2 regions of the Puia sp. genome follow, and region 2 is predicted to be linked to the other one. Evidence: riboswitches for the same ligand, from Rfam matches in the RefSeq annotation. Region 2 holds a riboswitch; the other holds the start of a gene.

Region 1 (13,155 bases), on a different contig from region 2:
TTTGCAGAACGTGCGGGACTGGAAGGCGTGACCCTGGAAAAGGTCACCTGGGCCACGGTGTACCGGGTCAACGTGCGGATGGCGAACCGCTTCCGTTCGGGCCGGGTCTTTATCGCCGGCGATGCGGCGCATGTTCATTCGATTGCCGGGGGCTTGGGCATGAACACGGGTATCCAGGATGCGTATAACCTGGGGTGGAAGCTGGCGCATGTTCTTTCCGGTGAGGCGGCTGCGCCTCTGCTGGATACCTATGAGGAAGAACGCCTGCCCATTGCCGCCTGGACGCTGAACATCAGTTCGGAGCGGCATCGCATGGTGGCCGATGCCATAAAAAAAGGCGGCGACGGCGGTCTGCATACCGTTGCAACGAAGGATACGACACAACTCAACCTTAACTACCGATATAGTGGGCTCAGCAGTCAATTGCGCGATGATCCCACGGGGGTGCAGGCGGGAGACCGGGCGCCGGATGGTCTTTTGCCGGATGGAAGCTGGTTGTCGGATGTTTATCGGGGTACGCATTTCAGTGTCATACGTTTGCCAGCGGGTGGATCGGCGAAGGGTTTCGGGGGCGACCGGGTACGCGAGTTCCTACTTCCCGATGGGCTCGTGCCGCTTTTCGGGAGGGTGGGCGGCATCTATGTCGTCCGGCCCGACGGGTATATCGGGCTGGTCGCCGATGCGGGGGACGAGGCGGCCGTTGACGGCTATCTTCGATTATATTTGTCCCATGAGATTACGGGATGATGCCAAGGAACTGCTGATCCGGCAAAAAGCGGTGGAGCTGATCGTGCGCGAAGGCCTCGACGGGTTCAGCATGAAGGAGCTTGCCCGCAGCTGTGAGTTATCGGTCTCGACGATCTATGTCTATTTTAAAAACAAGGAGGATCTCCTTTTTCAACTGACGCTGCAATTGCGGACCGAGCAGTTGAGTCAGAGTATCCGCGGATTGAAGGAAGACATGTCCTTTGAAGAGGGGTTGCGGTTACAGTGGCAGAACCGGTTTGATTATTTTGTGGCGCATCCGCTGAATATACAGGCGGTGGAACGCCTGAAGTACACCCCGCAATTCCACCGGACCACTCCGCAGCTGATCAAGACCTTTCAGCCGGACCTGGGTAAGTTCATGGAGAACGCGATAAAGCGCGGCGAACTGGCGGGGATGCCGTTTGAGGTATATTGGGCGATCGCTTTCGCGCCGCTTTATTCGCTGATCGAGTTTCATGCGGCGGGGGGAAGCTATGCCAGTGACAAATTTCGCATTACGCCTGAGTTGATCGGGGAAGCGGTAAGAAGGATTGCGATGGCGTTGAGGGGGGAGTAGTTATCCGGGCAGGTAAATGCTGATCTTTCGGATTATTAGTACTTATATTTAGCTTTTCATATTGTCTATGACAACGTTTCTTTACATCCTTCTATTGGCAATAGTTTTGCCGGCCCCGTTCTTATTCTTTTTGTATATATACATTACAGTTGAAAAGAAGGCTAAAGGGATCATTGAGCTGCTTCCCGATGACGCCAAAGCCAAATATACGGATGTCCGAATCTGGTTTAAGGGATATGACATGATGAAAAGAATAAACCGATATCAGATCGATCCGCTTAAGTCATTGTATACTTATAATTTGGCAGACGTGATTGTTTTTAATGGCGGCATCGTTGTGATCGGAAAGATAAAGGTGTTCGGAAGGGTTCGGCTACTTTCACCTTTTGCCATTTGCCGGCCTGGTGCTGGAGCCCGGCTGCAAATGGTCCGCGATCGCGTAACTTACCTTGGTGCGGAGGTTGTTGAACAGGATGTTGAGATCAAATTCCATGATCAAGACTACACCAATAACATCACCTTGGTAATAAAGAAGGCAGGCGGAGAGCTTTATTCGGATATTAATTCAAACTTTATATCGTAAGACGATCAATCCGGGTTTCAATTTTCGCGAATCGATCAATTGCAGCTGGCTGCGATGATCCACATTTGCGAACAAGGCCTTTCCGCTGCCCAGGATCGTGGGATTCAGCTCGAGCCTTATTTCATCCAGCACTCCGAGATTGATGAGGGTGGAAGCGAAATTGGCGCCGCCCCACGCGATGATGTTCTTGCCTGGCTGTTTTTTGAGGTTCGCAATCTCTTCTTTTACATCGTGAGAGACTTTGGTGTTTTTCCAGTCGGGTTTAAAATCGCCCTTTGTGAAAACGATGTGTTGGGTTTTGTCGGCCAGCTTCGCGAATTTCAGCTCGTTTCCTTCACTGGCGGGGTTTTTCAGCACTGATTGCCAGTATGAGGAATATAGCGGGTACATTTTTCTTCCCAGCAAATACGTATCGGCCGTCTCAAGGTCGTTAAACATGTCTTCCCATTCTTCGTCGCTTGACTGCAGCCAATCCGCTTCATCATTGGGGCCTGCCACGTAACCGTCGAGCGTTATTTGCATCGAGAGTATTAGTTTTCTTTGGTTCATAGCGGACACTTTTTTACTTCAGTAAATATCACAACCATCCCATTCCCCGTTCCACCTTCCGTTTATAGCAAGCCGTCTCTTCCTTCTTGATCCCAAACATCCCGCACGCTCTATCGAGGGTATGCTCCATCAGATAGATCGGCCGCTCGGACAGCACCATCCTGAACGGCCGCAGGTTCGGCTTGCGGGGGATCTGCTTTTTATTAGTTATGCCTTTTTCCATGGCCAAAATCGGGTGGTACGTAAAATTACCATTTAAAGCCATTGCAAACAAACTTCCGGCAAGGCTCATGATTTTCTTCCTCTTCCCTTGCGTTGTCTTTCTCCGGGCGAGTTTGTCGGGTCGCCGATGCCAATTGTCCAGAAGGTGACGCCGCCCGGGTTGCGCTTACGGCGGCGCCAAACCGGCTGGCATAGGTGGAAGTGGTGAAAGTGATAGTCAAAGGGTTAAAAATTGTGAGGAAAACGAACAGTAGCGTATATTTATGTGTGGCACGCCACGTCATGTTCTTGTATTATCATAACTGCAAAATGAAAAGAACTATTTTCTTTTGGCTGCTGAGCCTGTATGCAATTCCCGCTTTTGCACAATCCAAATTAGCCGATAGCCTGAAGCTGTTGCTTCAAAAAGAAGAACAGGATACCAATCGGGTACTGCTTCTGGCAGAGATCGGGACAAGTTATCTTTTTGAAAAACCTGAAATAGGATTCACTTATGCGGAACAGGGTCTTGAGTTATCACGGACTATCAACTATAAAAGAGGTGAGATTACGTGTCTTAATGGGTTGGGGCACCTCAACAGAGTGAGTGGAAATTATATCGCAGGCATAAAATACCATATGCAAGCGTTGCAAATTTCTGAAACGATAAACGACCAAAGCGGCGTAGCGTTATCCTATTTCGGAATTGCGGGGAATTATGAGGACGAAAAGGATTACAAAGAAGCATTACTATATTACAAAAAAATTAAGCAAATAGAAGAGTCTTTGAATAGTAGGGAGGGCCTGGGAGGTGTTGGGTTAAGCATGGGATTGTGTTACTTACATGAGGGACAACTTGATTCCGCACTTAAATATGAACAAAATGCCTATGAGATGCTAATGAATTCCCGGGGAGAAACCATTGCTATCGCCCGCCTTGCCAGTGTTCATACAGCCATGAACAACTATGATGTAGCATTAAGTTTTTACCGAATGGGTATCCCTATTGCCATTGCAACCTCCGACAACAATGCGCTGACAGAATTGTATTCGGGTATTTTTACGTTATTTCAAAAGCGGCAGCTATACGATTCCTGTATATATTATGGAAAGAAGGAATTGGAAGCAGCGGACAAGTCTGGCAGCCCCGCAGCAATAGCAGCCGCGTGTTCGGATTTGTTTGCAATCTATAAAAAAATTAATGCGGGGGATAGCGCCCTTAAATATCTCGAGTTGGCTGCGGTTACAAAAGACACATTGATAACACAGGAAAAAATAAAGCAACAGCAACTTCTTTCTTTCCAGGAAGAAAGCCGCCAACATGAAAAGCAGGCTGAGCTTAAGGCTGCTGCCGAAAAACGAAAACAGGACATTCAATTTGCCGCTATTGCCGTTGGCATTATATCTTTAATTCTCCTGTTCTTTCTACTCAGCCGCAACATTATGAATGCAAATTGGATAAGGTTTTTAGGTGTTCTTGCATTGCTTGTGAGCTTTGACTTCATTAACTTACTTCTTCATCCCTATCTTTCCGATTATGCGAATGACTCGCCCATATTGATGTTATGTGCATTAGTAATTATAAGTGCGATATTGATCCCCTTGCATCATAAAATAGAGAAATGGGTTATTGAGAAAATGGTGGAGAAAAATAAAGCTATACGGTTGGCGGCGGCCAGGAAGACAATTGAAAAGCTGGAAAAGAAATAAAGATGTAGGTAAGGCTGGGCACTATTGGAGTTGATGTATGAAATTATCTATATTTATGGGATATGGCAGAAGAAAAGATCATCAAACACGCGGGTGATGCGGCCCGGGCACTGCTCAAAAAAGAGCATTCGTGGAAGAAGAAGCTGCGGGAATTCTTTTTCGAGATCTTTATCATCGTTGTCGCGGTGAGCATCACGCTTTGGTTCCACAACTGGAACGATCATCTGCACGAGCAGCGGCTGGCCAGGGATTTCCTGGTGGGCATCCGGGCTGACCTGAAAGTAACGGCCGACAAGCTGGCGGAACACCGGCATGACTACCAGCACACCCTGGATTACTATGACGCCATCTGGAAGCAGATCAGCGAGAACCGGATCGACAAAGCGTATATGGATAGTCTCAGCGGCAACCTGACCAATATGGTGGGTTTTACTTTCGACAACAGCCGTTTCGAAAGTTTTAAATCCTCCGGCAACTTAAGGCTGATCGAGAACCAACCGCTGATGCAGAATATCACCAGGATGTTTACGGTAACACTGCCCGATCGCGTGGCCTCCGACCGGATGATCTTCGAGGAACGGCGTAACCAGTATATCACCTATATCGGTACCCGAACGCCCTTCGGCCCCCGGGGTAATTCGCTGATCTCGGGCTATACGAATGACCCGGCGATCCGATTTCAGATCATGTGGCAGCGGGATCTGCTGAATGAAATGAAAGATCAGAAATTGCTGGTGGCGGAGGAGGTCGGGAAGCTAATGGCCGAAATAGACGCGGAACTAAAAAGATAGTTATGGCTTTGCCCGCAAAATTTCGTATATTGCGCCTTGTAACCATGTATAAACCTTTGCATTGGTTGCTTTTTAAGGTAAATTATGACAATCGAACAGATCGAAAAATTCATCGGCGGCGGAGAAGACGTCAAACAGCAAGCTAATATCTTCTTCAAGACAAGAGGTACCGTAGAAGGGGTTTTTATCAAAACCGCGGATTATTCCGAGTTGAAGAAGAAGAACTTCTGGCGGATAGTTTCTGTGAAGCATATCGCCGAATTCCGGAAATCAAACGACATCAACCTGTCCCGGATCTTCAACGGCGCTGAATTTACCAAGCTTTCGCAGAAAGGATAGTCTAATAATCCTTCTTTCTCACCACTGAGCCTAGCTTCCCCGAAGCATAGCGGCTACTTTTTTCCCTGCATTTCTATCCATTTTTTCGTTGATTCGGTTCATAACGTTTTAATAATCAAATGTTATGAGCCTTTTCCTATTGTATTGACCAGAAAAATATTTGCACAACCAGATGGTTGTATTTATATTTGGCAACCAAATGGTTGTATTATGATAGAACGGAGAGATGTCTTTCAGGCAATTGCCGATCCCACGAGACGGATAATTATTCAGAAGCTGTCACGCGGCCCTCTGAACCTGGCAGGGATCATCAAGGAATTTGGCGTTAGCCGGCAGGCGATTGCCAAACACATCAAAGTGCTTGATGAATGCGGCATGATCACCGTCACGCAAAAAGGGCGGGAACAAATTTGCGAAGCCCGGCTCAACAAACTCGATGAAGTCGCCGACTGGGTAACCGAATCCCGGAAACTGTGGAACCAACGATTTGACAAGCTGGATCAATTCCTTGATGAACTCGATAAATAAAAAACTACCCAAATGGAAGATCGCGTCAGTAATAACGAAGTTTTTATAGAAAAGATCTTTAACGCCAGTCCTGAAAAGGTTTTTAGCGCATGGACCGATCCCGGGAAACTGGTGAAATGGTTTGCGCCCGATGGGTGTACCGTGTATTTCAAAAAGCTTGTCATTGAAACAGGCGGCCGGTTTCACTCGTGTGTCACCAATCCCCGATTCGGCGACTGTTGGTGCATCGGTGAATACAAAGAGATCGTACCTGGCCGGAAGATCGTATTTACCATGATCAATGCAGATGAGAACGGTAACCCCATCAACCCTGCGGAAATCGGGATGGACCCCGATTGGCCGGGGCAAACGCTGGTTACCGTGACCTTTGCGGAGGAAAACGGGAAAACAAAGATGCAATTACGGCAAACGGTCTCGCAGGAATTGGCCAAACGAACGGGCGCCTACCCAGGCTGGCTGCAAATGTTGAACAATATGCAAATCTTACTCGATCAAAACTAACTAATCATGAAAAGGACAATCTTTCTGGCTGTTTTGGCATTGCTGACCGGATCGGCGTTCCAACACACCAGCCGGTCCGTTGAAAAGGGTTATTCGGAGGTCAACGGGATTAAAATGTATTATGAGATCTATGGGCAAGGCGAACCGCTTGTATTGATCCACGGCGGCGGCTCGACCCTTGAAACCACCTTCGGAAGGGTCATTCCCATGCTTGCCAGGAGATATAAAGTCATTGCCATGGACCTGCAGGCACACGGCCGCACAAGCGACAGAAATGCGCCGGAGTCATTCACACAGGATGCCGAGGATGTCGTAACCCTTCTGAAAAATCTTCATATTGCCAAAGCCGATCTTTTCGGTTTCAGCAACGGTGGAACAACGACCGTTCAAATCGCTATTCACCACCCGGAAATGGTCGATAAGCTGATCCTTGGGTCTGCGCTTTGTAAACGCGACGGAGTGCCTGCACCCTTTTGGGATTTTATGAAACATGCGCAGCTGGCGAACATGCCCAGGGAGCTGAAAGAAGCCTATTTGAAAGTTTCCGGCAACCCCGCAGGGCTGCAAATCATGCATGATAAGGATGCGGCAAGGATGGTCAATTTTAAGGATATCCCTGACGAACAGATCAAATCCATCAAAGCACCAACGTTGATCATCATTGGCGACAGAGACGTAATCACCTCTGAACATGCCATCGAGATGCACCGGTTCATTACCAACTCGCAACTGGCGATCATCCCGGGGGTACACGGGGAATATATTGGCGAAATAACGACACTGGGAACCGGTTCTAAAGAAGCAAATTTCGTTATCCCGATGATCGAAGGTTTCCTCGATCGATGACTGGGTCGCCCCGCGCCGTTATCTAGTTCTATTTGACCGTGACCTTTGACAGATCGGCTCCCATGCCCTTGAGGAAGGCGTAGGTCAGCTTATCCATCGTGGCGCCATCGAAGCGGATGGTTTTGATACTGCGGTAATACTTATTGGTAATGGCGTACGGTGCGCGGAAGGAGACATTGGTGAGTATCGCGCCATTGAATGTTGCGTCGCCGAGCGCGGTGTTGTGAAACCTGACATTCATAAAGGTCTGGCCATCGAGACATAGTCCGCGCATGTCGGAGTCGGCGAAGTCCACGCCATCGAAGACACAGTTCTCAAAGACCGTTTTCCGGAGATCGGTCTTTGTCAATTTTGCTTCGGTCAGCTTTGCCGCCGCGAATTTTGCCCGGGTGAGCGCCGACTTGCTGAACTCGGTGCGTACGAGAATGGACTTGTCGAAATGCGTATCGGAGAGATCGCTGGCGGACAGCGTGCAATCGGTCAGGTTTGCCCCGTCGAAATTGGCTTCCCGGACATCACTGGCGTTAAACGAGCTGCCGGTCAGATCTGCACCCGAGAAATCGGAACCGCGCAATGCACTCCCATGAAACTTCCTTTTGTGCGCGACAATGCCTGCGAAGTCGCTATTGGGCAGGTTACTCCCGTTGAAGTTCATGAGCAAAGACGGCTCCGGCGTGGGTTGGTCCGCGATGGCCTGCTCCGGCTCGCGGGATGGGGCGGCGACCCCGGTCGATCTTCCAGTGGCTTTTTCGGCTTCTCCCGATGGAAAGTTCTCTGAAAAATAATTAAGGTCAACGCCCAGGATCGCTGCCAGGCGGTTAAGGGTAGGGAGGTCGGGGATGGATTCGCCGCGTTCCCATTTCCCCACTGCTTGCGGGCTAATGAATAGCCGCTGAGCCAGTTGCGCCTGGGAGATATTTATCCCCTTGCGCGCTTTGGCAATTTTGTTGCCGATGATCGAAGATTCCATAGTTACTTTTTTTTGCTTTGTTTGGACACGACAAAGATATTTCGAGTTATCCCTCAAATCAGCAAAAAAGCGACAACTATTAGTTGTTGTACCGCTACTCCTGGTTGTTTTTCAACAACCTGCGGTAGTATCTGCCGGAATGGCCCGTTTTTGATCGGGCGGAATTTCCTATATTTGCGATGGAGTTCTTTCTATATTTCTTCATCATGCGGTGGAGGTCCCCGGGTAATACCGGGGTTAATAGGGAATTGTGTGTAAATCACAAGCTGTCCCGCAACTGTAAGTAACACAAGGTTTTTGCCTACCTGAGTCCACTGTCCCCCGGGGATGGGAAGGACGGCAAAAATGTTACTAGCCAGGAGACCTGCCTTTACCGTATTGACTATGCTTTCGTGGAATGAGGCAAATGGTCAGTTGATGGATCCGCTTGGGTGGCGTGTGCAATGCCGGCCGGGGGACCCTATTCTGCTGTCTCACCTTTTTCTACGATTCCATAGCTGGATATAGCCGGGGCTTTTAATTGATCAATTCATTTAAAAAGCAACAGCATGCAAACACACAACCTAGGCTACCCGAGGATTGGCAGCCGACGGGAGCTTAAAAAAGCATCCGAACAGTATTGGGCCGGCAAGCTCTCCGCAGAGCAATTGATGACGACCGGTAAAGAGATCCGCCTGTTTAACTGGCGGCTTCAAAAAGACGCGGGGATCGACCTGATCCCTGTCGGAGATTTTTCGTTTTATGACCAGGTGCTGGACACCAGCCTGATGGTGGGCGCTATTCCGACCCGCTATCATACCCTGATGCAGGAAAAGCAGTTGAAGGATGTCGACCTGCTTTTCGCCATGGCGAGGGGCTATCAGAAAGATGGGTTCGACATTACCGCCATGGAGATGACGAAATGGTTTGACACGAATTATCATTATATCGTCGCTGAATTCGTGGCGAATCAGACCTTTTCGCTTTTCAGCAATAAACTCGTCAATGAGGTGCGGGAGGCGAAAGAAGCCGGCATCCCCGCCAAGCCCGTGTTGCTGGGACCTGTTTCCTATCTGTTGTTGGGCAAAGAGAAAGAACCCGGATTCCACCGGCTGGAGTTGATCAAACGGCTGCTGCCCGTCTATCTGGAGGTGCTGAAGAAACTGGACGATGCGGGAGTCTATTACGTTCAGCTGGATGAACCCTGCCTGGCGCTGGACCTTACGGAGGCCGAGCGGCAGGTGTTTGTAAAGACCTATCGGGAGATCAAGGCGAAGTTCCCCGATCTGCATATCATCCTGGCCAGCTATTTCGAATGTTATGGTAACAACCTGTCTACCGTGCTGGAATTGCCGGTGCAGATCCTCCATCTGGACCTGGTGCGCTGTCCTTCGCAGCTGGATGATATCCTTGTTAATGCATCTTTTGTCAACAGTGCGACGCGGCTTTCGCTGGGCGTCGTCGACGGACGGAATATCTGGAAGAACGATTTCCAGCAGTCGGTGCACCTGATCAACAAGGCTGTTGCAAAGATCGGCAGGGAAAGGATCTTGATCGCTCCCTCCTGTTCGCTGCTACACAGCCCCTGCGACCTGGACCTGGAATCGGACGAGAAGGTGCTGACACCAGAGATGAAACAATGGATGTCTTTTGCCAATCAAAAGATACGGGAGGTGGTCACGCTGAAACAACTGACGTCCGGCGAGCCGGGTGCGGCAACGGACAAAGCCTGGAGAGAGAATGTCGCGGCGACCAATAGCCGGCGGACCAGCGCGCTGATCCATAAGGTGGTGGTGAAACAGCGGGTGGCGGCGATCGCGGCCGGGGATGCTCGTCGTACCCATGAATTTGCGGAGCGGAAACTGCGGCAGCGGGAGTTGTTGAAACTGCCGGCTTTCCCGACGACGACCATCGGATCGTTCCCACAGACCCCCGAAGTGCGGAATGTCCGCGCCAGGCTGAAGAAAGGCGAGATCAGCCCGGCCGAATACGATGCTTTTGTAGAGAAGGAAACCGAGGCGGCCATCCGCTGGCAGGAATCCATCGGCATCGACGTGCTGGTGCATGGGGAGTTTGAGCGCAACGATATGGTCGAATATTTTGGCGAGCAACTGGACGGCTTTGTCTTTACGAGCAATGGCTGGGTCCAGAGCTATGGAAGCCGCTGCGTCAAGCCGCCGGTCATTTTCGGGGACGTATCGCGGCCCAGGCCTATGACGGTGCGCTGGTCGGGGTATGCGCAATCGCTCACGAAGAAATGGGTGAAGGGCATGCTGACCGGTCCGGTGACGATCCTGCAATGGTCGTTTGTGCGCAACGATCAGCCGCGAAGCGAGACCTGTGCGCAGATCGCGCTGGCGATCCGCGACGAGGTGGTCGACCTCGAAAAGGCGGGGATCCGGGTCATCCAGATCGACGAACCGGCGATCCGCGAGGGATTGCCGCTACGGAAAGAGAACTGGAAGGAGTACCTGGATTGGGCGGTACGGGCGTTTCGCATCTCCGCGAGCGGCGTTGAAGATGCGACGCAGGTCCACACGCATATGTGTTATTCCGAGTTCAACGATATCATCGACAGCATTGCGGACATGGATGCGGATGTCATCACGATCGAATGTTCGCGGTCGCAGATGGAGCTGCTGGAGGCGTTTGCGGAATTCAAATACCCGAACGAGATCGGACCGGGGGTGTATGATATCCATTCGCCGCGGGTGCCGTCGAAGATGGAGATGGTCGCGCTGATGGAGAAGGCCAGGGCGGTGGTGCCTGCCGATCAGCTGTGGGTGAATCCCGATTGCGGCCTGAAGACCAGGGCCTGGCCGGAGACGAAGGCGGCGTTGGTGGCGATGGTGGAGGCGGCGAAGGAACTGCGCGAGGCGGTGCCTGCGGGAGCCCGTTAAGGAATATGTTTTACGGCCCGGGGAGACCCCGGGCCGTTTTTTATGCGTGGGAATGGGGTGAAAGATCAAAAGGCACGACGACCTTAAAACTGAAATTCCGGCCCATATTGAAGATCCCCGGCTGCGCGCCCGCAGGAACATTTGGGTTATCGAAATACTTCAGCCGGCTCATATTCGACTGGTAGTTGGTATTGGCGAGGTTGGTCCCCTCGATGAATAACCGGACGATCTTTTGCCCGGCCTTATTGACAAGATCTACGCCGATGCCGGCGCTCAGCAGGTTATAACCCGCGGTGTAGGTTTCCGTGCCATAAGCGGCAAAGAACCGGTTCTGGGCATTGTAGTGATCAAAACCCACAAATGCATACGCATCTTTGAACTGCCCGATCCCTTTGGCATAGTTGGCCCGGAGTTCGGAGTGGGTATGCAAGGGCGGGATGAAGGGCAGGTACTTCAGGCTGTCGGGCGCATGGCCGTTGTCTTCGAGATTGGTTCCGTAGGTAAGGGTAAGGGCGTTTTCAAAATGTAACCAGGATACCGGGTGGATATCCAGGTATAACTCACCGCCGAGGATCCGCGCCTTGCTTTGCACATAGGTGAACTTGCTATACTGGCCATTGGGGTCGGAAGTGCCGTCGGGGTCTACGCGTTCGGGATTGCCGTTGGCATCGATGATCTGTTGCTGGAAGATATAGTTCTGGATATGGTTGTCGAACAGGCTCACACTTGCCGATACTTTCGGGAGGGTGAGGAAGGCGCCGAGGTCTTCCTGGATGCTGAACTCGGGTTTGAAACTGCTGTTGCCGACGTGATAGATCTGCGAGCCGGGGTCCGCACCGTTGGCAGACAGTTCGGCAATGCTGGGCGCCCGGAAGCCGCGGGCGATATTGGCTTTTATCAGGAACGCATTGGAGAAATTGTAGGTGCCGCCGAAGCTCCCGGAAAAACCCGAGAAATTCTTGCTGAGGGCGCTGAACTGCCGGCTGACATTGGGATTGCCGGCCGGGTCGGCACCGGTGTAGAGCGTAGAAAAATATGGGACGGTGTTGTCGATATAGGCGGCTTTGCCGTCGAAGGACCGGGTATCGAATCGCCCGCCCGCGGACAGGTCGAGCTTGCCAAAGGTCTTCTTCACCACGAGAAAGGGGCCGAGATCGAACTGGTGATAGGCGGGTATCGGGAAATCGGTGCTGTATCCCAGTACATTGTTCTGGTACATGCCGTTGACGCCGACGCTGGTCTCGTAGCCGTTGCCGAGGCTGAAATTATACTTGACATCGTAGGTATAGGTTTGCAGTTGGAGATTCAGTCCGGGCACATCGGCGTTCTGGGGGTGCGTGAACTCCCGCCGGTGGCTGTACTGGTAGCCGAGATCGATCAGCAGGTTGCCGTTACCGAGGGCGATGCTGCTGTTGTCGTAGATGCGGTATAACTGGACATGCTGGTGGAGTACGGGGAGAGAATAGGAGTTGAGTTCGGATGGTGAAACGATGGGCCGGAAGGTGTCCGAATCGGTGATCTGTTTGGTGAACCGGCGGGTCAGCGAATCGCGGCTCCCGTCGGGGATGGCCTGCTGGTCATCGAAAAGCGACGCATTCAGGTGGGAATACCCCCAGGATTTGTTGACGCCGACCATCGCGCGGGCATCCTTTTCGTTGAAATTGGTGGCCCAGACCCGGCCATCGTGCTGGTTTTGATAATCCTTTGCATTCTTGGAGGATGTCTGCAGACCCCAGATCCAGCCATTTTGGTTGCCCTGCAGCCGCAGGCTACCGTTTATCGACCCGTTGTTGGTGCCATAGATGCCGCTGACCGATCCCAGGATCTTCCCCTCAGGGACGGCCGGTGGTGTGATCAGGTTGACCACGCCGCCGATGGCGTCCGATCCATAACTCAGACTCGCGGGACCTTTGATGATCTCGATGCGGTCGATG
Region 2 (19,004 bases):
TGCACGGCTTTTAATTCGAAAGCCGTGCGCACAAATATAACAGGTGCGAGCCAAATAACAACCAAAGATTGTTCCGTTTATGATGACCAGTGCCGAAATAAGAAGGAAATTCCTGGACTTTTTCGTGTCGAAAGGGCATACCATCGTGCCTTCTGCCCCGATTGTCGTGAAGAATGACCCCACATTAAAATTTACTAATGCGGGCATGAATCAATTCAAAGACTACTTTCTCGGTAACCGGAAGTCCCCTCAATCGCGGGTAGCCGATACCCAGAAATGTCTTCGGGTGAGCGGAAAGCATAACGATCTTGAAGAGGTGGGCGTCGACACCTACCATCATACCATGTTCGAAATGCTCGGTAACTGGAGCTTTGGCGATCCCGCCGATCCTTCCAAGGGCTATTTCAAAAAGGAAGCGATCGCCTGGAGCTGGGAGCTGCTGACCGAAGTGTACGGCATTCCCAAAGACCGGTTATATGTCACCGTCTTTGAAGGCGACAAGGACAGTAACCTGGCGCCGGACACAGAAGCCTCCGACGAATGGAAGAAGTGGATTGCCGCCGATCGCATCCTGTTGGGCAGCAAAAAAGACAATTTCTGGGAGATGGGGGACACGGGACCCTGCGGGCCGTGCACGGAGATCCATGTCGATTGCCGCACCGACGACGAGCGTGCCCGGGTGAATGGCGCTTCTTTGGTGAATAACGACCATCCGCAGGTGATCGAGATCTGGAATAACGTGTTTATGCAGTTCAACCGGCTGAAGGACGGAAGTCTGCAACCGCTGCCCGCAAAACATGTGGACACGGGGATGGGCCTCGAGCGGCTGGTGCGGGTGTTACAGGGCAAGCAGTCCAACTACGACACCGACCTCTTCACCGGGACCATCGGCAAGGTCGCCACTATTGTCAAAAAGAGTTATACGGCCGGGGACAGCCGGCAGGATGTGGCATTCCGGGTGCTCGCCGATCATCTCCGCGCCATCTGCTTTACTATCGCCGATGGTCAGTTGCCTTCCAATACGGAGGCCGGCTATGTGATCCGCCGCATCCTGCGGCGCGCGGTCCGTTATTATTATTCTTATCTGGACTATAAGCAGCCGCTGCTGTTCCAGCTGGTGCCGCTGTTGGCGGACCAGTTTGCCGATGTCTTTCCGGAGTTGAAGCACCAGGCCGATTTTGTGGCCAAAGTCGTGAAGGAAGAAGAAGAGGCGTTCCTGCGGACCCTCGAAAAGGGGTTGAAGAAGATAGACGATATCGTTCAGGCGCGCAAGAAAGCCGGATCGGCCACCATCGACGGCTCGGCGGCGTTCGAGCTTTATGACACCTACGGCTTCCCCGAAGACCTGACGGCCCTGATCGGCCGGGAGAATGGACTCGAAGTGGATAAGAAGGCCTTTGAAGCGGAGATGCAGCAGCAAAAAGCCCGGTCGCGTGCGGCTACGGCTATCGACACCGAAGACTGGGTTGTGCTTGTCGACAACCCGCTGATGGAATTCGTCGGCTATGATTCCCTCGAGACCAACACGCAGATCGTCAAATACAGGAAGATAAAGGCAAAGGGCAAAGAGTCCTGGCAGCTGGTGTTCGAAGCGACGCCGTTCTACGCCGAGAGCGGGGGGCAGGTGGGGGATACCGGTGTCCTGCATTCGAAGGGCGAGGCCATTGCCGTGCTGGATACGAAAAAGGAAAACGATCTGATCGTTCATTTTACCGATAAGCTGCCTTCGGATGTCGAAGCGCCGGTCATAGCCACGGTCGACAGACCCAAGCGCAAGGCCACGGAGGTCCATCACTCCGCCACCCACCTTCTGCATGCTGCGTTGCGGAAGGTGCTCGGCACTCATGTCGCACAGAAAGGATCGCTGGTCAATGACGGCCAGCTGCGTTTCGACTTCTCGCATTTCGCGAAAATGACCGACGAAGAGATCGCCTCCGTCGAGGTGCTTGTCAACGAGAAGATCCGGGAAAACATCCCTGTCATCATCCGCCAGATGCCCAAGGACGAAGCGCTGAAACTGGGCGCCATGGCGCTCTTCGGCGAAAAATATGGGGATGTCGTCCGCGTGGTCATGATCGATCCGCGGTACTCGGTGGAACTCTGTGGCGGGACGCATGTCGGCGCCACGGGAGAGCTGGGCTTTTTCAAGATCCGGCATGAAGGCGCTGTTGCCGCCGGTGTCCGCCGGATCGAAGCGGTGAGCGGACCTGCCGCCGGGACCTTCCTCACGGAGCAGTTCGCGGAGCTTCGTGCTGTCCGGGAAGCCCTCAAGCACCCCACACAGCTGGCGAAGGCCGCGGAGACGCTCGTCGCCGAGAACAGCGAGCTTAAAAAGAAACTGGAAAAGGCCGAAGTGAAACAACTGGCCGAGCTGCGGCAACAGCTTCTGCAGCGCGTCCAAACTATCGATGGTGTCGCCTTTGTCGGCGAAGTCGTCGAGGTAGGCAGCGCCGAGGCGGTGAAAAAGCTTTGCTTTGATCTGAAATCCGGCCTCGCCGCGCTTCCCGGCACCCCGCCCTATCTTGCCGTGCTGGCTGCGAACATCGATGGAAAGGCGGCCGTGGCTGTCCTGCTCGATGAGCAACTTGTCGCCGGCCGCAACCTGCAGGCGCCCGCGATCATCAAGGAACGGGTAGCTCCGCTCGTCAAAGGCGGCGGCGGCGGTCAGAAGACGCTTGCGACGGCGGGTGGGCAGGATGTGAGCCAGCTGCCGCAGGTAGTTGCCGCGGTGCGGGGATTGCTGACGGTCAAATAAAAACCTCACTAGCTTAGATACCGCAAAAGAGACAGTGCATGGAAGAGCAATCGCTCCAACCCGATTCAGAAATGCTCATGACCCTTGTGACCATGAAGATGCCCTTTGGTAAATACAAGGACACGCTGCTGTGTAATCTTCCCGTATCCTACCTGGAATGGTTTCACCGGGAAGGCTGGCCCAAGGGCAAACTGGGGATGCTGCTGGCGACGATCTATGAGATCAGGATCAATGGCTTGGAGAAGCTGCTCGAGCCGCTGAAAAGATCTGCCGGCGGCTTTTAATTTTAACATTTCCGAAATCTTTCGTATTTCCGAAAATCCCCCTATATTTGATCTACGAAAATCAACGTAGATCAATCCATTCAATAATTCAAAAACTGACGTGATGAACAATCCACTCCTAAAAATGGCGGGACTTGCTGCTCTGGTCCTGTTCCTGCACACTCCGGGCGTTGCCCAGACCCAAGGCTATGCTGAGTCGGACGACAATGATACCACCCCCAACCGTACGCGCTCCTTTGACGAGATCACTATCCGGCATAAGGGCGACAAAGACGCCAAGGTGACGGTGGAAATAAAGAACGGGGAAGTATTTATCAATGGGAAGCCGGCCTCGGAATACAAAGACGAGGACCTGACCATCACCAAGCGGAAATTCAAGACCCTTGGCGGCGGCGCCTATGCTTTTTCCGACCGGGATGGGGAAGCGATGACCCTCACGCCCTTCCGCAACTTTAACGGTGGCGGCTTGAGTTATGACGTAGCGCCCCGGGCCCGCAAATCCACTTCGGGAGCTTTTCTGGGTGTGACCTCTTTAAAACAGGAGAACGGTCCCGACGGTGCCAGGGTGGGGGACGTATCCGAGGGAAGCGGCGCCGAAAAAGCGGGTTTGAAAGAGGGCGACCTGATCACGAAGGTCGATGATAAAACCATCGGTGGCCCGGAAGATCTTTCGAAAGTCATCCACGGCTACAAACCCGGTGACAAGGTGGCGATCACCTTTAAGCGCGACGGCAAAGAACAAAAGGTGACGGCCGAGCTGGGCAGATCCAGGAGCAATAATTATTCCTATGGCTTTGGCGACGGCATGCAGTATAAAATGGCTCCCGAGATCAAGCGAATGATGGTCCCGAGAGAATATAAGTATAATCTCTTTGGCGACAATTCCCTTCGTCTGGGTATCCACGCGCAGGATACCGAGGACGGCAAGGGGGTAAAGGTGTTGGATGTCGATGACGAAACCGCTGCGTCGAAGGCCGGTATCATGGAAGGTGATATCATCACCCGTTTTGACGGCCAGGAAGTTAACAGCGCCACGCGGCTCGCCGAACTGGCCCGGACGACCCGCGAGGATAGAACAAAAACCAGTATCAAGGTCAACCTGACCCGTGGGGGCAAGGCGATGGAGGTAGAGGTAAAAGTCCCGCGGAAGCTAAAGACGGCCGATCTGTAATGAGCCGTGACCGCAAATAATAAGCGTCCCCGGAGAGGGGGCGTCCCCCGGCAAAGAAGCCTCTTTACCGGACATCATGAAAAAAGGCGGTGCCTACTTTTGACCAAGGGGCGCCGCCTTTTTTTCGTAGATTTGCCAACTGCCGGCAGGCATATTCACATGGCAATCAATTACGATGCATACGAGATTGTAATCGGGCTGGAGGTGCACGCACAGCTGCTTACCCAAACAAAATTATTTTGCGGGGATCCGGCGGCTTTTGGCGGCGAACCCAACACGCATGTCAGCCCGATCACGCTGGGTCTGCCGGGCTCTCTGCCCAAGCTGAACCGGAAAGCGGTGGAGTATGCGATCCGCATTGGGCTGGCCTGTCATTGCGAGATCGAACGCAACAATTTCTTTGCCCGGAAGAACTACTTCTATCCCGACCTGCCCAAGGGCTATCAGACCTCCCAGCATACTACGCCCGTATGTAAGGGCGGCTGGGTCCGCATCAGGACCAACGCGGCCGAACGCGATATCCAACTCAACCGCATCCACCTGGAAGAAGATGCCGGCAAGAGCCTACACGATGCGATCCCGGGTGCTACGGCGCTGGATTTCAACCGGGCCGGCGTGCCGCTTATAGAGATCGTGACCGAACCCGATCTGCGCAGTGGCGATGAGGCCTATGCTTATCTCACCGAATTGCGCAAGATGCTTCGCTACCTGGAGATCTGCGACGGCAATATGGAAGAAGGCAGCATGCGTTGTGATGCGAATGTCTCGGTCCGGCTAAAAGGCGAGACCCAACTCGGTACCAAGGTCGAAGTGAAGAATCTGAACTCGATCCGCAACGTGAGAAGGGCCATCGAAATTGAAGCGCGCCGATTGATCGAACTGCTGGCCGCCGGCGAGCCGATCATTCAACAAACCCGGAGCTTCGACGCCGCGGAAGGAACTACGTTCGCGCTGCGGACGAAAGAAGAGGCCAACGATTACCGGTATTTTACCGATCCCGATCTTCCGCCCTTCCAGGTGACGGATGCTTTCCTGGAATCGATAAAGGCGTCGCTCCCCGCACTGCCGGAACAGCTGATCCAGAGATATATCCAGGAGCTGCAGCTGACGGAATATGATGCGCGCAATCTTTGTGATGACCGCGATAGCGCTGCCTGGTTCGAACAACTGATCGGCCATACTGCCAGCTATAAAGCTGCTGCCAACTGGCTGCTGGGCCCCGTGAGGTCCAACCTCAACGAAAAGGGTCTCGAATGGAAGGATTTGCCCTTGCGGCCGGAAGCGCTGGCCGGGCTGATCCGGCTGGTCGAAGAGGGGAAGCTCAGCTTCTCCATCGCCGCGGAACGGGTCTTCCCGGTGCTGATGAACGAACCACAGCGGGACCCACTGGAGGTCGCCACCGCGCTGAATCTGATCCAAAGCTCCGACACCTCGGAGATCACGGGCTGGATCGAACAGGCGCTTGCCGGAATGCCCGATAAGGTGAAAGAATATAAAAAGGGAAAGAAGGGGCTTATCGGTCTGTTCGTGGGAGAAGTGAAAAAATTGTCCAAAGGCAAGGCGGATCCCAAGCTCACCAATCAATTATTACTCGAAAAACTGGAAAATTAAGGATATGACAAAAAGAATTGCAGCGTCCGTTCTCGTGGCCTGCCTGGTCCTGACCTGGGGTTGTCAGGCGAAGAAAAAAGGAACCTTCTCCGTATCCGGCAGCTTTAAGAACGGGGATAAGCTCTCCGCTGTCGAAGGGCCGATCTCAAAGGTTTATCTGATAGAGGTGGTCTATGGAAAGGACCAGCCGCCGATCATTCTCGACTCGGCAAAGCTACCCGCCGGCAACGGCAGCTTTAATGTCGCCGGCATCGCAAGCGGCCAGCAGCTGTTCGAGCTGGTGTTCGGCAACAATGCGATCACGGTTCCGCTGATCAACGATGCGGCCGATGTGCGGGTCAACGTCGATCTCGGCAAGAAGGATGATTTTTATGAGGTAAGCGGATCGGAAGGGAGTAATCAGCTGAAAGAACTGATCACCATCTTCGGGAAGAAGAACTATGCGGTGGAAGAAAAAATGGCCGAACTCGACAGTCTTAAAGGCGCCAATGCTCCCGATAGCCTGCTGATCGCCTTCACCAATAAAAAGAACAATGCCACGCAGGATCTCAATACTTATCTGAAGCAGTTCTTCAACACCAGCAACAACGCGACGATCTGCGGGATCGCGCTTGGCTGGGCTTCCCGCACTTTTACAAAATCCGAGTTCGAAGCAACGCTGACCGATCTGCTGCATAAGTATCCCGACAACACCGTTCTGACCGGGCTGAAACAAAGCTATGATCAGCAACTTGCGACGATGGCCGAACAGGAACGCAAGAGCCAGGAGAACAGCTGGGTCGGCAAGCAGGCGCCCGATCTTTCCCTTCCCGATGTCAACGGAAAGACCGTTTCTCTTGCTTCCTACAAAGGCAAATATCTGCTCGTCGATTTTTGGGCAAGCTGGTGTGGTCCCTGCCGGCAGGAGAACCCCAACGTGGTAAGGGTCTATAATGAATTCAAAGGCAAGAATTTCGCCATCCTCGGCGTCTCCCTGGATAAAGACAAGGACAGCTGGCTGGCGGCGATCCAGTCGGACCGGCTGGCATGGACTCATGTCAGCGATCTGCAATACTGGAACAGCAAGGCTGTTCAAACCTTTGGCTTTGGCGGTATTCCTTATAATGTGCTTATTGATCCGCAGGGGAAGGTCGTTGCCGAGGGACTTCGGGGCGAGGATCTGGAAAATAAATTGAAGGAAGTATTAACTAATTGACATCAAGTATGATATTAAAAAGAGAATTCACCATTGGTGGGTTCTCCCCGGCAAGCGAAGCTTAGCCGGACATAATTGAGAAAGGGGCCGTCTATTTTTAATCATAGATGGCCCCTTTCGTTTGCACTAATCAAATACCATTAACCATTAAACCTTATCCTATTAATAAGCAAATTAAGGTCTCGCCAATATTCTGGTGTAGGGGAAACCCTACGTTTTTACACCGTTTTTGGTTAGAAAGTGTAACTTCAACGTATTAAGCTCATAGCAAATGTTCTCTATGAGACGGATAAAACGCTGGTGGAACTCGATGGTGTTTGGCGGCACCCGCCAGCTGCTTGCACATGACCCTCAAAGAAGAGTCACGATCGGCGTAAACCTGATGTCCTTATCGATAGGCATTCTCAATGTCACGATCGGCACCTTCGTATGGCTGATCACCGGAAAGGGGAATGTACTGGCCGCCGTCTCCATAGAAACCGTGCTGCTGGCGATGCCGCTGGTACTCAACCGCTACCGGAGGTACAACGAAGCCGGATTATCGATCTACCTGATCATGAGCGGGGCAACCTTCTATTTCGGCTGTGTGCTGGGCAATGCCGTCAACTCGCCCCTGATGATCACCTATCTCATCGGCGTCTCGCTCTTTATGTTCTCGAGCCTGGTTTACAGGATCATCTGCGCCAGCAGCTCCATCATCATCCTGGTCCTTATCGAACAGAACTACAAGTATGGCTTCATCCAGCCGATAGCGACGAGCTATGATAGCCAGATCATGCTGAGATGGGCTGCCTATGCCGCCATGATCATCCTGGTCATCTTCACCTTTAGTCTGTTCTGGAAGAACAACCGGATCCTGTTGATGCAGTTGGAGAAACAGACCGAACAGGTGAAAGAGAACCTGGAAAAAGAGACACAGGAGAATAGGAACAAGGACCGGTTCATCACCAACGCGAGTCATGAAATGAAGGTCTCTTTTCACAGCATTTTCTCGGTGATCAGCGTTCTTGTCAACGATGTCCAGACGGCAAGATCGCCCGAGCAGCTTATGAAGAGGATCAACGACCTGAAAGCCGCCTGCAAGATCTCCCAAAGCATCGTCGACAATATCCTCGAGTTCGAGAAATATGAGGCCGGTATTCCGACGACGACGCGGGAGAACCTCTTCAACCCGCGACTGCTGTTCCAGAACACGGTCGAGATCTACAAATACGTCGCGATGGAGAGTAAGATAGAGATAAAGACCGTTATCAGTAAGGATATCCCCGAGCATATCCGGACCGATGATATGAAGATCCGGCATATCCTGACCAACCTGCTGCACAATGCCATCAAATATGCCCCCGATTATTCGATCGTGCAGGTAAAATGCAAGGTGAAGGACAATGCGTTGGTGTTTAGCGTACATGATAAAGGCGAAGGAATCGGCAATGACGATGTCGATATCTTCGCGCCCTTCGTCAGTAAAAACCCCGATGGACTTGGGATCGGATTGTTCATAGTAAAGGAGATGATCACTGTTCTCAACGGGAAGATCGATGTGATCAGCGACATGGAGGGGACCACGTTTTCGGTGTCGATCCCGCTGCAGCCGGTGAGGTATGGCCTCTCAACGGTTTCCCCGCATCACAACTAAGAGTAAACAGCTATCCTTTCTCTGCGAACAAATCCTTAGATTAGTGTCGATTAAACCTTTCCTATATGCAACTCCATAGAATTCCCATTCTGTATTGTCCCTTCGTGGGTGCAATACATCCGCTGGTAAATGACCTTGAAGAACATAGTTTGCAGTGGCTGCTCGATCTTAAACTGGTGGGAGATCACGAGACCTATCTGCGGTACAAACGAAACAAATTTCCGTTATTCATTGCAAGGACGTTTCCGCACGGTGACTTCATCGATATCTGTACCTGGTGCGATCTGAACAGTCTGCTCTTTATCGTTGACGATCTCTTCGATGCAAACGACATCATCAAGGATAAAGATTCTTTTGAACAATTCCAAGGTGGGATCATGGATATCCTGTTACGGCGCCGATCCTGCAGCGAGGTGGAAGGACCGGTATTCACGGCCTTTGCCGATATCTGGGGACGGCTTTGTCTCCGGTCGACGGCCGCCTGGCAAAGTAAATTTATCGACTGTATAAAAAAGATGTTTGGCGGGTTGTACTGGCAGTTCAGGAATATTCATCTTGGGATCTATCCGGGTTTTGACGAGTACCTGCGGATCCGGCAATATCTCGGGGCATCCCATCTTTCCACCGACAGCCTCGAGGTAACGGGCAAGGTCTATCTGCCGGAAGAGGTGTATGAGGATGCAATCGTCAGCCGGCTGACAGAACTCAGCAGGAATTGCGTATGTTTTGCAAACGATCTCTTTTCGCTGAGCAAGGAATCCGAAGAATCGCAAAACGCGGGAGAATACAATCTGGTAGGTGTCATGAAGAGAAAGTATGGGCTTTCCTGGGAAGGTGCGATCCAGAAAACGGCGGCGTACCATGACGATCTTGTCCGGGAATTTATATTCCTGTCCTCGAAAGTCCGCTTTTTCGATGCCGGGATCGATGCCATGCTGGCAAGGTATATCCGGGAACTCGAGATCCAGATGATCGCCAATATCGAGTGGTCCACGCGGGATACCGACCGTTATCCGCATATCTACGGCGACGCCCCGGCGAGAATAGAATTATACAATTAAACCCCTGAAAGTACATGCAATACCGGATCTTGTTGGCGGATGATCACAGTATGCTTCTGACCGGACTCAGAGGACAGATAGAAACCCGGTTCGGCTATAAGGAGATCAATAGTGCAAGAAGCTGTAATAAAGTTCTGGAGGAGTTGAAGACGAGGGAATACAGTCATCTTATTCTCGATATCAGTCTTTCCGACGGCTCGTCGCTTGAGATCCTGCATGTTATCCGGGGGCTGTATCCTGCCCTGAATATCATGATCTTTTCCGCTAAGCCGGCCGCAGCCTTTGAAAAGGCCCTCAAGAAATACCAGATCCAGCATTATTTGTCCAAGGAGGCGGATGAGGAAGAAACCATCGCGGGCCTGCGGCGGTTCTTCAATAATGAACCAATGCCCTCGCGGGAGTCGACGCCCAATCCTTTTTCGAAACTCTCGCCGCGCGAACTGGAGGTGTTGCCTTATCTCTTACAGGGAAAGGGAACCAATGAGATCGGGTCGTCGCTGAATCTGTCGCCGAGTACGGTCACGGAGTTTAAGAGCCGGATCTTTAAGAAGACGGAGACGCTGAATGTCGCGGAACTGATCAATCTGGCGATGGCGTATAACATTACATAAAAATCCCCTCACAATCAATTTGTTGTGAGGGGATTCGGGTGGTCCCGTCCAGAATCGAACTGGAATCCAGGGCTTCGGAGACCCTTATACTATCCGTTGTACTACAGGACCTTACCAAAAGAAAAGCTCTTCGCGGCGGAGGAGGAGCAGGCACTTTTGGGGAGGGCAAAATTACAGAACTATTTCAACAATCCCCGCAGGTTGGTGCTAAATATCTTTACGGCGATGGCCAGCAGGATGACCCCGAAGAACTTGCGGATCGCGATCATCCCGGCCGGCCCCAGGATGCGTTCGATAAAATCCATGGATTTGAGGACGATAAAGATGAAGAGCAGGTTGACGAGGATCCCCAGCAGTACGGTGGTGGTCTCGTAGTTTGCCTTCAGGGACATGATGGTTGTCAGGGTGCCCGAGCCGGCGATCAGCGGAAAGGCGATGGGGACGACCACGCTGGCCTTGGAACCCGGCTCGCTTTTAAAGAACTCCACTCCGAGCACCATCTCCAGTCCGAGGATAAAGATGACGATCGATCCGCCGACGGCAAAGGATCGCTGGTCGACGCCGAGGATATGCAGGAATTGCTCGCCGCCAAAGAGGAAGAGGACCATGAGGGCGCCCGAGATAAGGGTGGCCTTCCCTTCGTGCAGGCCGCCGATCTTTTGCTTCAACGCATGCAGCAGCGGGATGCTGCCGATGATATCGATGACGGCAAACAGGGTAAAGGTCACCGTGAGCAGCTGGTTGAAGTCGAAGGTCTTCATAAATGCGATTTTGTGTAAAAGCTGCTGGGTTTGTGCTGCTCTTTCTCCGGGGGCGCCGGATTGGAAAGAACGGTATGCGCCCAACCGCCGGCGGCGGGTTGGATCCGGATGACACAGCCATAGTGCAGGGAGAACGCCTTAAAGCTATCTATCAGCGGGGTGCCGGTGAGCCCTGCCAGGATGCTGCGGATGACGCCGCCATGCGCGACGATCGCGATGGGCGAGTTCCCGACTGCGGCGGCGGCGATGACCTCCGCCCAACACCGGCCCACCCGGCTTTGCAGATCGATATAGCTCTCCCCGCCCGGGATGCGGATATTGACAAAATCCGCCATCCAGGGGTTGATCTCTTCCTTTGGCAGTTCGTCCCAGGTCTTCATCTCCCACTCCCCGCAATGGATCTCCATGAGTTGCTCCCGCAGAAGCACCGGCACATCGGGAAAAAGGCGGGTCGCCAGCATCGAACAACGCCGCAGCGGACTGCTGTATACCGTGGCGAACGCCGGAGGCAGGCAATCGCGGATGACCGCCACCTCTTCTTCGAAAGTGGCAGTTACATCGAGATCGGTCTGCCCGTAGCAGATGCCTTTGGCGACGTCCGGGGTAGTATGGCGGATCAAATAGATGTCTGTCATAGCGATAGTATGGGGTGGCGAGACTGGTGGCGGCCGGCCTTTCAAAGGTACCGCCAAACAATTATAAAACCGAGGTAGATAACGATCTCCGTCACTTGTTGGATCGCGCCCAGGCAATCCCCGGTATAGCCGCCGATCCACTTTTTAAAATAGCGGTAGAGTTCGTACGTGGCATAGAGGGCCGGCAACACGGTAAGGAGAAAAGGCCAGGGCAGGAAGGCGAAGGGCGCCAGCGCAAACGCCGTGGCAAGGATCAACGCGGGAATGGAGAGGCGACCGCCAGTCATGGAGACCGATTTGCTCTGATCGGGATTACCTGCATAACTGCCGGTCTGTAAGACCAAAACGGCCATCAGGCGGCTGACACTATGCGCGGCGATGAGCGCGAGGATAAAATAACGATAGTGGTAGAAGATCAGATGCGTGGGCTCGCCGGGCAGGGCGATGAAACCGGGCAGTTCCCGTAGCAGCGCAAATTTCGTCCCGAGTATAAAGATAAGCCCGATCGCCCCAAAGGCGCCGACCCGGCTGTCCTTCATGATCAGCAGGATCTTCTCCTTTGTCCATCCGCCACCAAAGCCGTCACAGACATCGGCAAAGCCATCCTCATGAAAGGCGCCGGTGACCAGCAAACTGGTACACATTGAAGCGATGATGCCCACATCGGTCGAGATATAACGGCCAAACACCAGGAAGAACAGTGCGCTGAGTGCCCCTACGATCCAGCCGACCAGCGGAAAATACCGGGGCGCCTGTTGCATCAACCCCGGCTGATGATGAATGCTCGCGGGTACCCTTATCCGCGTCAGGAACTGGACGGCTGTCAGGAAAACCTTCCATTCCTTATTCATCCGATGCTGCTTTGCTTACGCCCGCCGATTCGAAAGAAGCCATCTCGCGGAGAAAATGGATGGCAGACTGCAACAATGGATAGGCCATTGCGGCACCCGTTCCCTCGCCGAGCCGCATCCGAAGATCCAGCAGGGGCCTGGCGCCAAGGTGGTCAAGCATGGCTACGTGACCGCTTTCGCCGCTGGTATGTGAAAAGAAGCAATTGTCCTGTACGGCGGGATTCAGCAGTTTTGCCAGCATCAGCGCTGCGGTCGTGATGAAGCCGTCGACGAGCACGACCATCTTCAGCTCTGTGGCCTTTTGATAGGCGCCGACCATCATGGCGATCTCGAATCCGCCGACACAGCGCAGAATGGTCATCGCATCGAGCTGAGCCGTGATAACGGCGAGATGCCGTTCGTATGCTTTTCGCAGGGTTTGCTTTTTCAGCAGGAGCTGTTCGTCATTGACGCCGGTACCACGTCCGACGCAGTCTTCGACGGCGATGCCGGTGCAGTAACTCATGATCAGGGCTGCCGACGAGGTGTTGCCGATACCCATTTCGCCAAAGCCGATGCAGTTAGTGCCGCCGGCATAGAGTTCGGTGATCACCTGCTTGCCGAGTTCCACGGCCTTTGCGGTCTCATCGGCGGTCATGGCTTCGGTTTCGAGATAATTGCGGGTACCATACCCGATCTTTTGCGTGATCAGCTTGCCCGGGAAGAGCCCGGCTTCGAAATCGAATTTCACCCCGGCATCCACGACGGTGAGCCCGAGATGATGTTGCCGGCAGAAGACGTTGATGGCCGCTCCCCCGGTGATGAAGTTGAGCACCATCTGGGCGGTGACGGCCTGGGGGTAGGGATTCACCAGCCCGGTGGCGGCAATGCCATGGTCTCCGGCAAAGACGACGATATAGGGTCTGTTCAGCTGGGGATGGGTCGTACCCTGAATGAGTCCGATCTGCAGTGCGATCTCTTCCAGCCGGCCCAGGGCACCCAGGGGTTTTGTTTTGTTGTCGATCAGCTGCTGCAGCTGCCCGCGAAGGGCGGGCTGTGTTCCCGTTTGCATAGTTGTTTATTTTACTTTGAGCGGTAGCCCGCTGACCATAAAGATAACCTCATCGGCCTTTGCGGCAAGCGATTGATTGATCCAACCCTGCAAATCGGTGAATTTTCTTCCGCTTTCGGTATCCGCGTGGAGACCCATGCCGATCTCGTTGCTGATGAAAATAAACTGACCTTCCTGTTGCAGCAATCCCTTCACTTCCTGCTCGCAGGCGGCGAGGCAGGCGTCGATATCATATTTCAGATCGGAGAAGAAGTTGGTGATCCAAAGCGTGACACAATCGATGACGACCACTTTCCCCGCGAGCGGAAGACGGGAGAGCCATTTCTCTTCCTCCAGCAGGGTCCAGCGGTGGTCCCGGTCCTGTTGATGGCGATCGACCCGCTGTTTGAACTCGGCGTCCCAGATGCGCGCAGTGGCGACATAAACAGGACTGGCGCTCCGGTCGAGCGCCAGCTGCTGCGCGTAGCGGCTCTTGCCGCTACGCGCCCCGCCGGTGATAAAGATTAACATGTTATAAATGTACGCTGATTCCCGCCATGAAATTGAATCCAAAGCTGGTATAGCCGGGGATATCGAAATAACGCTGATCGGTGATGTTCTTGAAGTCCGCGAACAGCTTCAACATCTTCCCGAACCGGTATTCGGCATATCCATTCAGGGTGTAATAGGCAAAGCCGTCGGCCATCCCGCGTGCCCCGCCATAGATATCGTCGATCCGCTGACCCACGGTCCGCAGGGCCAGGCTGAGGAAGAGCCCCTTCGTCGCCTGCACTCCGACGGAGGCATTTACGAGATTCTTTGGCCGCTGGTACAAATTGTTAAAGGTTGTGTCCTTGGCGCCGTTGCCGGTTGTCGTCACCGTGCCGGCGGTGTAGGTGTAGTTACCTGTAAAAGACCAGATCCCGTATTTATAAGCAGCCTCCACTTCGAAGCCATGGGCATCCTCTTTGTCGAGATTCTCATATCCGCTACCCGAAAAGATGATCTCATCCCTGGAATGCCGGCGGAAATAAAGCGCCCGCAGGTTCAGGCCCGATTGGTTGTACTGGATACCGCCTTCTCCGCTGATCGTCCGCTCCGGCTTGAGGCCATCGGGGTTCCGGTAAGGCGAGTACAGCTGGTAGAGGGTCGGCGCTGAAAAGCCCGAGGACAGATCGGCAAAAAGCTTCAGGCGATCGTTGAGGACAAAAGAAGGGTTCACCGAATAGGTGAAGACCTTCCCGTACCGGTTAAAGCTGTTGTACCGGCCGCCGAGATCGAGGTTGAACCCGCCAAGATTCTTCAACAGCACCGAAGCATAGGCGGCAAACTGGCGGACCCGCGAGCTGTCACTGCTGAGTGAATCCTTATAACTGAAGACCTGTCCCGGATTATAAAAATCCTCGCTGACCCCAAAGTCGGTCTCGTTGATCCGCTGGTTGCGGTAGTCGACGCCTGCCAGGATATCGACATGTTTGGAGACGGTGATGTTGCTGTACAGATCGGCATAGTGTGAACGACCCGTGAAATCCGAGGTGCTGTAAGACCCGCCCTGCAGGATCGCCATCGAAGAGTCATCCAGGTAATGGCGGCTGACGGTGTTGTAGTTATAGTTGAAATGCAGCATGGCTGCTCCCAGCGCATAGTCGCCACCGATACCCGCCTGGGTGTTCTTGTTCCAGGAAGTGTACTTCCGGTCGTCGGTATAGGAGCCTCCGTCGAGATCGGTGGAATAACGGCTATACTGGAAGTTGGCGCGGAGCCCGAACCGGTCGGTTACCCGCTGACTGATATTGGCCATCACGAGGTTCTCGTTGAACCCGTCATGATCGAAGTTGCCTTTGCCGGTCGTGTCATAGGCAGTGGAGACCCCATCGCTGCGCAGGTGGGTATACTGAACATTATAGGCCGTGCCGCCGACCCTTCCGTCGATGCCGGCCGACCCCCTAAACGTGCCGAAGCTGCCCGCGGAAAGATTGGCCGAGGCGTTGAAGGGCTTGCCATCGCCTTTCTTTGTGATGATGTTGATGACACCTGCCACTGCATCGCTGCCATAAAGAGTGGACTGGCTGCCTTTCAGGATCTCGATGCGTTCCACCTCATCGGTATTGATCAGGTTGAGATCGAAGTTGGTGCTGGTCCCCGACGGGTCATAGGCCGGGATGCCATCGATCAGGATCAGGGTCTTGCCGGCCCCGGCGCCCTGAATGTAGACGCTTTGGACCGAACCCAGGTTGTTCTGGGCGCCCGCAACCACTACGCCGGCCTGGGTATTGAGCACTTCCGTCAGTTGTTTACCGCCGCTTTTTTCCAGCTGTTCGCGGGTGATGATGTCGAGTACCTTCCCGGTAAGCGCTTGCTTCACCGGGTATTTGGTGGCTGTTATGACCACCTGGTCCAGCTGTTTGCCGGTGGTGTCCGAAAAATTCTGGGCAAATACTGTCTGGCTGCCTGCCAGCAGTGTCAAAAAGAAAAAATGTTTCTTGCTCATTGCAGTTTTTTTGTCCGGCCGAAGGGGGATGATGCGAAGGGAATAGAAATAGACAGGGCCGTCACATAGCGCCATCAATCCCGCTTTTCACCCGAAAGCCATGAATGTTGTTTAATCGATCACTGGCAGGTCTTCTGGCTTATGTCCTCACCGGCTTACCTTCCCATCCGTGGGCCCACGGACAGTGGTATGAAGTGTTGCCGGGTGATTTTCCGCGCCGGCCGACGCCGGGAGCGGAAAGACATTTACAGCTACGGGGATAGCGCCGGATTTGCACCGGTCTTCCCTTTTAATGACGCAGGAGCGTCAACCAAGATCGGCGGCGAAAGTACGCCTTTTTCGGATGCCGGTGCGACACGGTACAAAAATTGCTGCTTAACTCGCTTATGAGAATAGACCACTTTTATGAATATTGGCCGATCATCGACCGGCCCGATATCGAGTGGCCGGGTGGCAAGCGACTGGCGGTTTATATTGGGCTGAATATCGAGCACTATGAATCCGGAAAACCCTCGGTCGGTATCCTTGAGAAGTCGCCGGGACGGGATCCCGATCCCCTCAATGAAGGCTGGCGGGACTATGGCAACCGGGTGGGGGTATGGCGGATCATGGAGTTGTTCGACCGCTTTGGTATCCGGCCCAGTGTGCTGCTCAACTCGGATGTCTGTAAGTATTACCCGCGGATCATCGAAGAGGGCAACCGCCGCAATTGGTCTTGGGTAGCACATGGCAGGAATAATTCCATGTTTGCCGGGAACAAACCGCCCCAGTTGAAGCTGGATGAGGAGCGCAACTATCTCCATGATGTTCTCTCGACGATCCAGCTGGCGACCGGCAAGGCCTGCAAAGGCTGGCTCGGACCGATGGGATTGAGCGAGACCTATGACACGGTGGATCTGCTGGCCGACGAAGGCGTGACCTATGTGCTGGATTGGATCAATGATGACCAGCCTTACCCGCTAAAAACTTTTCACGGGGAGATCATCTCGGTCCCCTATTCGCTGGAAATAAATGATTTACCGTTGTTTCTGCAACGGGGGCTCTCGGGCCCAGAGTTTGGCCAGATGATCATGGATCAGTTCGATGTCCTTCACCGGGATTCGAGTGGTATCGCCCGGGTCATGGCCATCGGCATCCATCCCTTCATCGTGGGTCAGCCCCACCGGTTCAAATATTTCGAACAGGCGATGGCCCATATCGCCCGGCAAAAAGATGTCTGGTTTACCACGAGTGATGAGATTGCTGCGTGGTATATGTTGAATTATTACCACACTCATGTCCAAAAATTACGGGAAGTGGAAATCCTTCAGGGCTTCTAACAATCCCGCGACGGAGTCGGATTGCCGGCTCCCGGCGGCGGTTTGGAGAATCCAGACAGGCCTGCCCTGCTGTTCGAGGATGGTAATGCGCGCACTCGCCGCGGCCGCGGGGACATCCGGAGCACTCGCTGTCCCGGTCATGGCGTTACTCCGATCTCCCGACATATCCGTGGCCATCCCGGCTTCCTGTACGGTAAACCCTTCGCGCTGCAGTGCCCGCCGGGTCCAGAAGGCAACCATTCCGCTGCTGGCGAGTTGAATGGAACGGTCTCCGTCGCGATGGATGCGAAATACGCCGGTGGACCTGTCGAAGCTCACGTCTTCCTTTTCAAATGCCGCCTCGAATATGCCATCGAGGACGAGGTCTTCGGGAGTACCTTTGTGCATCGGCGCCGCGGACTGGAGCAGCCAGACCTCGTCGGCCACCTGTAAGGCCAGGTCCAGTTCGTGGGTCGACAGGATGATGCCTTTGTTCATCTCCCGTGTCAGCTGGTGCAACAGCCGCATCAGCCTGATCCGGCTGGGGAGATCGAGATGCGCCGTCGGTTCGTCGAGCATCAATATGGGGGTATCCTGGGCCAACGCCCGGGCCAGCATCACCTTTTGACTTTCGCCGTCGCTCAGTGTGTGCACTTTTCTATCGACGAGGGCTGCGATATCTGCCGCGTCGATGGCCTGCCGGATGATGGCTTTATCCGTTTCCGTGAGGATGCCGAGCCAACCCGACCAGGGATACCGGCCCAGGGCGACGAGCGACCAGACATTCAGGTTACTGCCGCCGACGCGATCGGTCAATACCAGGCTGATCTGACGGGCGAGCCCGGCGGAGGAAAGTCCCGATCTTCCCGCGATCTCCACGCCGCCACTCAGGGCGGGCTGGAGGCCGGCAAGGGTCTTCAGCAACGTCGACTTGCCGGAACCGTTAGGTCCGAGCAGGCAGATGAGTCGTCCTGCCTTTACCGTCAGTTCGGGCAGCTGCGTCGAGACGAGGGTCTTCTTTCCCCCGCTGTGATACCCCGTCTGCAGGCTCCTGGTGATAAGCAGCGGTGCGGTATTCATCAGTAGACTTTTAGATTCTTTGTACGAAGGAGCAGATAGATGACCACCGGTGCACCCACCAGCGAGGTGATGATATTTATGGGCAACACGGTCTGATTGCCCGGCCACTGGGCGATGCTGTCGCAGAGCAGGAGCAGGATGGTGCCGATGAGGCAACTGGCGGGCATCAGGATGCGGTGACTGGCTGTGTTGAAGGCGCCGCGGGCCAGGTGCGGAACGGCGATGCCGAGAAATCCGATGGGGCCGCAGAAAGCGGTGATGCTGCCCACCAACAGGCTTGTACTGCAGACGATGATGAACCGGGCGCGTTCCACTGTCAGGCCCATGCTTCGTGCATAGTTTTCGCCCAGGAGCAGGGCATCCAGTCGCTTCGAGGAGAAAAAGGCCATGATCAGTCCGGTGAGGATCATGCCGGTGAAGATCGGCAGCTGACTGCCCGTCACGCCGCCCAACGAGCCGAAGGCCCAAAGCAGGTATTCCTTCACTTCTTCGGGATTGCTGAAATATTGCCAGATGCTGGTGATGGCGATGGTG

What was found. Region 2 has a riboswitch for cobalamin ahead of VGM48_RS12790 (TonB-dependent receptor plug domain-containing protein). Riboswitches for the same ligand answer to the same signal wherever they lie in the genome.
Region 1: linked by a shared signal. The riboswitch ahead of metE (5-methyltetrahydropteroyltriglutamate--homocysteine S-methyltransferase) and the one ahead of VGM48_RS12790 (TonB-dependent receptor plug domain-containing protein) in region 2 are both predicted to bind cobalamin.

What each region holds. Positions count from the first base shown of each region.
Region 1 is NZ_DASYCH010000138.1:1,430-14,584, reverse strand. Features, by position in the region: gene VGM48_RS24780 (FAD-dependent monooxygenase) at 1-747, shown strand, start outside; gene VGM48_RS24775 (TetR/AcrR family transcriptional regulator) at 731-1,324, shown strand; gene VGM48_RS24770 (hypothetical protein) at 1,392-1,907, shown strand; gene VGM48_RS24765 (dihydrofolate reductase family protein) at 1,890-2,456, opposite strand; gene VGM48_RS24760 (hypothetical protein) at 2,485-2,679, opposite strand; gene VGM48_RS24755 (tetratricopeptide repeat protein) at 2,988-4,367, shown strand; gene VGM48_RS24750 (hypothetical protein) at 4,430-5,158, shown strand; gene VGM48_RS24745 (short-chain dehydrogenase) at 5,243-5,497, shown strand; gene VGM48_RS24740 (metalloregulator ArsR/SmtB family transcription factor) at 5,708-6,025, shown strand; gene VGM48_RS24735 (SRPBCC domain-containing protein) at 6,038-6,526, shown strand; gene VGM48_RS24730 (alpha/beta hydrolase) at 6,533-7,372, shown strand; gene VGM48_RS24725 (pentapeptide repeat-containing protein) at 7,401-8,342, opposite strand; cobalamin riboswitch at 8,541-8,728, shown strand; gene metE (5-methyltetrahydropteroyltriglutamate--homocysteine S-methyltransferase) at 8,891-11,221, shown strand; gene VGM48_RS24715 (TonB-dependent receptor) at 11,262-13,155, opposite strand, start outside.
Region 2 is NZ_DASYCH010000062.1:127,003-146,006, forward strand. Features, by position in the region: gene alaS (alanine--tRNA ligase) at 83-2,755, shown strand; gene VGM48_RS12725 (DUF3820 family protein) at 2,794-3,039, shown strand; gene VGM48_RS12730 (PDZ domain-containing protein) at 3,143-4,210, shown strand; gene gatB (Asp-tRNA(Asn)/Glu-tRNA(Gln) amidotransferase subunit GatB) at 4,370-5,821, shown strand; gene VGM48_RS12740 (TlpA disulfide reductase family protein) at 5,826-7,016, shown strand; gene VGM48_RS12745 (HAMP domain-containing sensor histidine kinase) at 7,297-8,652, shown strand; gene VGM48_RS12750 (terpene synthase family protein) at 8,718-9,713, shown strand; gene VGM48_RS12755 (response regulator transcription factor) at 9,728-10,324, shown strand; tRNA gene VGM48_RS12760 (tRNA-Arg) at 10,364-10,435, opposite strand; gene VGM48_RS12765 (MarC family protein) at 10,504-11,085, opposite strand; gene cobC (alpha-ribazole phosphatase) at 11,082-11,720, opposite strand; gene VGM48_RS12775 (adenosylcobinamide-GDP ribazoletransferase) at 11,762-12,571, opposite strand; gene cobT (nicotinate-nucleotide--dimethylbenzimidazole phosphoribosyltransferase) at 12,564-13,622, opposite strand; gene VGM48_RS12785 (bifunctional adenosylcobinamide kinase/adenosylcobinamide-phosphate guanylyltransferase) at 13,629-14,132, opposite strand; gene VGM48_RS12790 (TonB-dependent receptor plug domain-containing protein) at 14,134-16,092, opposite strand; cobalamin riboswitch at 16,200-16,422, opposite strand; gene VGM48_RS12795 (polysaccharide deacetylase family protein) at 16,479-17,411, shown strand; gene VGM48_RS12800 (ABC transporter ATP-binding protein) at 17,379-18,470, opposite strand; gene VGM48_RS12805 (iron ABC transporter permease) at 18,470-19,004, opposite strand, start outside.